DNA from 2 places in the Lentzea sp. NPDC054927 genome. Region 2 is predicted to be linked to the other one. Evidence: riboswitches for the same ligand, from Rfam matches in the RefSeq annotation. Region 2 holds a riboswitch; the other holds the start of a gene.
What was found. Region 2 has a riboswitch for ZMP and ZTP ahead of ACWGE0_RS44580 (serine hydroxymethyltransferase). Riboswitches for the same ligand answer to the same signal wherever they lie in the genome.
Positions count from the first base shown of each region.

Region 1: linked by a shared signal. The riboswitch ahead of ACWGE0_RS27695 (bifunctional 5,10-methylenetetrahydrofolate dehydrogenase/5,10-methenyltetrahydrofolate cyclohydrolase) and the one ahead of ACWGE0_RS44580 (serine hydroxymethyltransferase) in region 2 are both predicted to bind ZMP and ZTP.

Region 1 is NZ_JBSGXZ010000024.1:95,917-99,470, forward strand. It holds gene ACWGE0_RS27690 (EcsC family protein) at 1-544, opposite strand, end outside; gene ACWGE0_RS27695 (bifunctional 5,10-methylenetetrahydrofolate dehydrogenase/5,10-methenyltetrahydrofolate cyclohydrolase) at 555-1,388, opposite strand; ZMP/ZTP riboswitch at 1,405-1,492, opposite strand; gene ACWGE0_RS27700 (PEP/pyruvate-binding domain-containing protein) at 1,479-3,554, opposite strand, start outside.
Region 2 is NZ_JBSGXZ010000075.1:15,812-19,365, reverse strand. It holds gene ACWGE0_RS44585 (TetR/AcrR family transcriptional regulator) at 1-161, shown strand, start outside; gene ACWGE0_RS44580 (serine hydroxymethyltransferase) at 144-1,361, opposite strand; ZMP/ZTP riboswitch at 1,375-1,459, opposite strand; gene ACWGE0_RS44575 (FAD-binding oxidoreductase) at 1,466-2,569, opposite strand; gene ACWGE0_RS44570 (pyridoxamine 5'-phosphate oxidase family protein) at 2,873-3,505, shown strand; gene ACWGE0_RS44565 (hypothetical protein) at 3,550-3,554, shown strand, end outside.

The DNA.
Region 1 (3,554 bases), on a different contig from region 2:
TAGAAGCGGCGTCGACGCCACCGCCGATGACGCCGCCCAGCACCGGAACGCCCTTCGCCGCGATCGTGCCGAGCTTCTTTGTACCGTATTTTGTAATAAGTGCCGAGGCGGCCTTCTTGGTGAACTGCTTGATGCCGACCTTTTTGAACAGTTCGGTTCCGGCGTTGCCGAGCAGGCACAGCAGGATGGCCGTCTGCACCTCTTCGCTGTCCACGTCGTGACCGCGCATCGACGCGATCGACGCGATGAGGTGCGTCTGGATCACGTAGGTGGCCGCGACGTTGGACGGCAACGAGATGGGCAGCGTGATCAGGCCGCCGAGGTTCGTGATGAACCCCTGCGCACCGGCCAGCGCCACGTGAGTGCGGACGAGGTGCTTGATCGCGGCCTCTTCGTCGCCCTTCTTGACGAGCGCGTCGGACGCGGCCTCGCGTGCGCTCTTGAACGGGCCGAACCCGTCCACGCCGGCACGCAGCAGGTAGTCGGCGAGGCCCTGCTGGACCTTGTTCAGCTCACCCTTGGACTCACCCTTGGACTCAGCCACAAACCCGAGATTACGCGTTCAGCTCACGGGAGGCGGCGTCAACGGTCTGTTCCAGCAGAACCGCGATCGTCGTGGGGCCCACTCCCCCTGGTACGGGCGTGATCAGACCGGCGTGCGCGGCGGCGTCGAAGTCGACGTCACCGACGTTGCCCTCGTTGTAGCCGGCATCGATCACGACGGCGCCGGGCTTGATCCAGTCTCCTTGGACGAACCGCGGCTTGCCCACCGCGGCGACCACGATGTCCGCCGTGCGCACGATTTCCGGCAGGCCGATCGTCTTCGAGTGGCAGATCGTCACGGTGGCGTCCCTGGCCAGCAGCAACATCGCGGCGGGCTTGCCGAGGATCGGGCTGCGGCCGATCACGACCGCGTGCTTGCCCGCGATGTCCACGTCGTAGGCGTCCAGCAGGCGCATGATCCCGCCGGGCGTGCAGGACACGAACCCGTTGTGCCCGAAGGACATACCGGCGAACGAGTGCATCGTCACGCCGTCGACGTCCTTGTGCGGCGCGATCGCCTCGAACGCCGCGCGCTCGTCGATGTGGTGAGGAACAGGGTGCTGCAACAGGATGCCGTGCACGTCCGCGTCGTCCGACAGCTCGCGGATCTTCGCGACGAGCTCCTCGGTCGTCGTCTCCTCCGGCAGGGCCACGCGGCGGGACTCGAGTCCCGCTTGGTGGCACCGGTTCTGCTTCATCCGCACGTACGTGACCGAGGCCGGGTCGTCGCCGACGATCACCGTGGCCAGACAGGGTTTGCGGCCGGTGCGCGACGTGTGGCCGGCGGCCTTCTCGGACGCTCGCTGGACGATGTCGCGCGCGAGTTGGGTTCCGGACATCAACATGGGCAGCCTCCACCGATGGATTCGCCCAGGCGCGCGGCAGCGGTCAGCTGAGGGTCGCTCCCCGGTGGTGCTCCACCTCGACTGCGCCAGTCACGACCCGTCGTCCAGTGTAGTGACCGCGCCCGTGCTGCCGTCCACGGTGATCCGCTCGCCGGTCTTGATCCGCGTCACGGCCTCGCGCACCCCCACCACCGCCGGAATCCCGTACTCACGGGCCACCACCGCGCCGTGCGAGTTCGCGCCGCCCATCTCCATCACGAGCCCGCCCGCCGTCAGGAACAACGGCGTCCAGCCCGGATCCGTCGAGGGCGCCACGAGGATCTCGCCGGGTTCCAGGTGCGCGCCGACCGGGTCCATCACGACGCGCGCGATGCCGGTGATCGTGCCCGCCGACGCCGGGGTGCCCACGAGATCGCCTTCCACGGCGCCACCGTGGTGCACGGCTTCCGGTTCCGTGCCGTCCGACAGCAGCACGCGCGGGATGTGCCTGCGCCGCAACTCGCGGTCGTAGACCTCACGGCGCTGCGCCACGACCTCGCGCAGATCTCCTTCCGTGGAACGCATTTCCTCGAAGTTGAGGAAGTACACGTCGTCGAGTTGCGCGAGGCGGCCCTGCGACACCAGGTCGGCTCCGTGGTCCGCGATGCGCTTGCGGAGTGCGCCGAACAGCGTGATGATCAGGTACTTCGGGTACTCCCGCAGGCCGGCGAGCAATCTGGTGCGGCGCAACGCGAAGCGCACGAACCAGCCACGGCCCCACGCGCGCTTCGCCAGCGTTTCGATCATCGCTTCGGCTTCCGCGGCGCCGCGGGCGAAGACCTCGGTCGGCGCGGCGTTCTCGTCTTCCAGGCGCAGGAAGTTCCGCACCACGCCGATGACGTACGTCGGATCGTCGGACCACCGGGGCAGACCGAGGTCGATCTCGGCGACGGCGCGGTGACCCCACTTCGCGAGGAAGACATCCACCGCGGCGGGGCGTTCACCGTTCTGGAACTGCCGCAGCGCCACGGGGTCGCGCCGGATCTGCTGCGCGAGGTCCCACATCGCCATGTCCATCTCGGTGGTGATGTTGTTGGGCAGGCCGCGCAGCACGGTCTGCAGCTCACCGGGCTCGACCTTGACCACCTTGCCGACCAGGCCCAGCATCGCGAAACCGATCAACGCGGTCGGCGCGAGTCGCGGCAGCACCGGTATGACGCACTGCCGCAGCGCCTGTTCGATCGGGAGTGCCGCGGACTTCTCGAGGATCTCGCGCTCCATCAGCAACGCGGTGCGCACGGCCTTCTCCGGGTTCGTCAGCGCTTTCCAGGCGACCACCGGCACGCGGAACCGGCGGCCCAGCCGCAGGACGCGTTTGAGGGCGGGCGTCGGCGAGTGGCTCCTGATCGCGAAGCGCGGGTCGTCGAACAGGCTGCGCAGCACCTCGGAAGATCGCGCCTCCATCACGCCGAGCAACCGGGTGATGAACTCCCGGCCGACGCGGCTCTGCAGGGCCTTGGTGGCGTCGAAGAAGATCCGTTCGCCGTTCTCCACGTAGGACTTGCTCTTCGGGTCGCCGATCACGATCTCGAGCGCGGACTTGGCGATCTCGCGGAACGCCGCGCGTCCCATCGGCGTGATCGGTCGTTCGAGGCCCTGCGCGAGGCTGAAGCAGAAGTAGACGTGAGCGCCGCCGTCGGGGTTGTCCGGCAACGGGAACAGCGTCGTGATCGGCCGCGCCTGGGTGAGGTGCAGCTCGCCGTCGGCGTCGATCGCCCACTCGATGTCCTGCGGCGAACCGTAGTGCCGCTGCACCTTGCGGCCGAGCACGGCGAGCGCGTGGATCTGCCCGTCGGTCAGGCAGGGTTCGCCGTTCTCGCCGACCTCGACGTGCTCGGTACCGCCGCCGGGCAGCGAGCGGATGACGAACTTCTTGTCCCCCAGCCGTTTCTCGACGATCTCGGATCCGTCGACGACGAAGTGGTCGGGGTTGACCGCGCCCGACACCACCGCCTCGCCCAGGCCGGGGCTCGCGTCGATGACGATCTGGTCGCGCGTGCCGGTGACCGGGTTCGCCGTGAACATCACGCCGGAGACCTCGGACTGCACCATCCGTTGCACCACGACAGCCAGGTAGGTCGTGGTGTGGTCGATGCCGTTCGTTTCGCGGTAGCTGACGGCGCGGTC
Region 2 (3,554 bases):
TGGCGGAGCTTGATGCTGCCGTTGCTGCCGAGTTGGGGGTGTTGGCGCTTCGGCGGGGGTATGGCGAGTGGCTCGAGGCCGGCGGGGACTTCGGGGAAGTCGCCCGCCGGACGCTCGAAGAGGTTCGGGTTGCGGCTGCCGCGTTAGAGCGTGCTGAGTAGTTCTTCGACCTCGGCAGCGATGCGGTCCAGGGCCTGGTCGTTGTCGTGGGCGGTGATGGCTCGGTCGATCCAGTCGGCGATCAGCGGCATCTGGGACGGCTGGAGGCCTCGGGTGGTGATGCCGGGGGTGCCCAGGCGGATGCCGGACGGGTCGAACGGCTTGCGGGTGTCGTAGGGGACGGCGTTGTAGTTCAGTTCGATGCCTGCGCGGTCCAGGGCGCGGGCCGCCGGCTTGCCGCCCAGTTGTTTCGAGGTCAGGTCGACCAGGATCAGGTGGTTGTCGGTGCCGCCGGAGACCAGGTCGAAGCCGCGGTCCAGGAGTGCGTCGGCCAGGGCCTTGGCGTTCGCGACGATCGCGTGGGCGTAGTCGCGGAACTCAGGCTGTGAGGCTTCCTTGAGCGCCACGGCGATTGCGGCGGTCGTGTGGTCGTGCGGGCCGCCTTGGAGGCCGGGGAACACGGCGCGGTCGATCGCTTTGGCGTGTTCGGCGTCGCACAGGATCATCGCGCCGCGGGGGCCTCGCAGCGTTTTGTGCGTGGTCGTGGTGATCACTTGGGCGTGGCCGGCCGGTGACGGGTGTGCGCCGCCTGCGACCAGGCCGGCGATGTGCGCGATGTCGGCCACCAGGACCGCGTCGATCTCCTTGGCGATCTCGGCGAAGGCCGGGAAGTCGATCGTGCGCGGGATCGCGGTGCCGCCGCAGAAGATCACCTTCGGGCGTTCGGCCAGGGCGAGGGTGCGGACCTCGTCCATGTCGACGACGCCGGTGTCCTTGCGGACGTCGTACTGCACCGCGTGGAACCACTTACCGGTGGCGGACACGTTCCAGCCGTGGGTGAGGTGGCCGCCCATCGGGAGCGACATGCCCATCACGGTGTCGCCCGGCTGCAGGAACGCCAGGTAGACGGCGAGGTTCGCCGGTGCGCCGGAGAGCGGCTGGACGTTCGCGTGGTCCACGCCGAACAGTGCTTTCGCCCGGTCGATGGCGAGCTGTTCGACCTGGTCGATGATCTGCTGGCCCTCGTAGTACCGCTTGCCGGGGTAGCCCTCGGAGTACTTGTTCGTCAGGACTGAGCCCGTCGCCTCAAGCACCGCCGCCGACACGTCGTTCTCGGACGCGATCATGCGCAGTTTGCTCGCCTGGCGGCGTTGTTCGGCCTGGATCAGGGTGGCGATCTCGGGATCGACTTCGTGCAGCACGGCATCACTCCGTGCCGGGCACCCAGGCGTTCGGTGCGCTCGGCCGTCGCTTCCCGGTGGTCACTTCCACCCTCGGCACGCCAGTCGCTTTCGACGTGCCGAGCTTAGTCCAGCGTGAACGGGTCGTACTTGATCCGGTCGAGCGGAGTTCCGGCGACCAGCATGCGGGAGACCGTCGATCTGATCATGGCGGGGCTGCCGCAGACCAGGACGTCACGTTCTTCCCACGCGCCGTAGCGAGTGACCACGTCGGCCAGGCTGCCCTGCTCGACGCCGCGGACACCGGGGTCCGACTCCAGCACCGGCACGACCGTGAGCCACGGGTTCGTGGTCGCGATGCGTTGCAGGTTGTCCAGGTCGTACAGGTCCTCGCGGGTGCGGCCGCCGTAGAACAGGTGCACGCGCGGGTTCTCGCCGTACTGCGCCATCTCGTCGATGATCGCGTGCATCGGCGCGACGCCCGTGCCGCCGGCCACCATCAGGATGTCCGAGCCGGCCGTGCGATCGACCGACAGACGTCCCATCGGCGGACCGATGCGCCAGGTGTCACCGGCCTGCGTGTGGCCGACGACCGAGCGTGACACCCAGCCGCCGTCGACGGACCGGATGTGGAACTCGATGACGCCGTCTTCACGCGGGGCGTTCGCCGGCGAGTAGTACCGCCACAGGCGCTTGCGCTGCGGCGTCTCCACGCTGACGTACTGACCGGCCTTGTAGTTGACGGGGTGGTCAGGCTGCAGCCGCACGACCGCCAGGTCCCACGACACGCGCTGGTGCTCCAGCACCGTCGCGTGCCAGTACGCGGGCCCGTTGTCGGCGTCGGCGGCCTCCTGCATGGCTCGCGCCATCAGCGTGTAGGCCTCGGCCCAGGCCATTTCGACCTTCGGCGTCCAGGCGGCGCCGGAGAACTTCTTCACCGCGGACAGCAGTGCGGTCCCCACGGCCTCGTAGTGGACGTTGATGACACCGAACTTCCGGTGGTCACGGCCCAGCTGACGCAGGAAGGGGATGAGGTCGTCCGGACGGTCGACCATCTGCACCACGTGCACGAGGGCCCGCAGCAGGCGGCTGCGTTGGACCTCCATGTTCGCGGGGAACATCTCGCGTGTGGCAGGCGAGAGCGAGAAGAGCATCCCGTAGAAGAACTTCGCCACTTCTTCGGAATGCGGCTCCACCACCGCGAAGCTCTCCCGGATCATCCGCACCATCGCGGTGACACCAGGCGGAGGTTCTCGGTGAGGCGGGGTAGGGATCGGGCTCAGCACAGCGTTCGCAGTCATGGTCCGCGCGCAGTCTCCACAATCTGATTGGCGCCAGCAAGGCGCTGTCGTCCTCGTCAAGCATCCGTCCCCCGACAGGGTGGACAGTAACCCCTGATCGGGCTGTTTGACTCCTTGATGCCACCTTCGAGCGAAGCACGATTACCGTACGCAACTAGTTGTTACCGCAACAGTGTGAATGTGAGGGTCCGTCTGTACCGGGTTGCGTGCTTGCGTGCTTGGGTTGGGCGCGTGTCCCTGCCTGAGCTGACTGAAACCACCTCACCCGACCGTGTTGAGCTACCTGGCTCACGCGGTGAGCACTTCCTCCAATGTGCCCTGGAGACACAGGACCGCGCCACACGCTTCTACTCGGACCAGGTCCTGGATCACCTCAACCCCGCGATGGCCGAGTTCGTGGGCCGGATGGAGATGGCGTTCATCTCGACCGCCGATGCCGACGGGGAGTGCGACTCCACGCTGCGGGCCGGTCCTGCCGGGTTCCTGCGCGTGGTCGACTCCAAGACGGTCGTGTACCCCGAGTACCGGGGCAACGGCGTGATGGCGTCCCTCGGCAACATCATGGAGAACCCGCACGTCGGGATGCTGATGGTGGACTTCGCCGACGACCTGATCGGACTGCACGTGAACGGGCGCGCGCGGGTCGCGCCCCAGGAGGAGTTCGCCGAGTTCGTCGGGGACGACCGGCGGATCGAGCGGTGGGTGGTGGTCGAGGTGCAGGAGGCCTACATCCACTGCCGCAAGCACATCCCCCGGATGATCCCGGTCGACCGCGTCCGGGACTGGGGCACCGACGACGTCAAGCGCAAGGGCGGCGACTTCTTCGGGGTCAAGGCGGACAAGGGCGCCACCGCGAGCGACTGACCTGGCAGTTCCGGTCGGCCTCGCTGTTCTGGTCACATGGTGGTGTGCC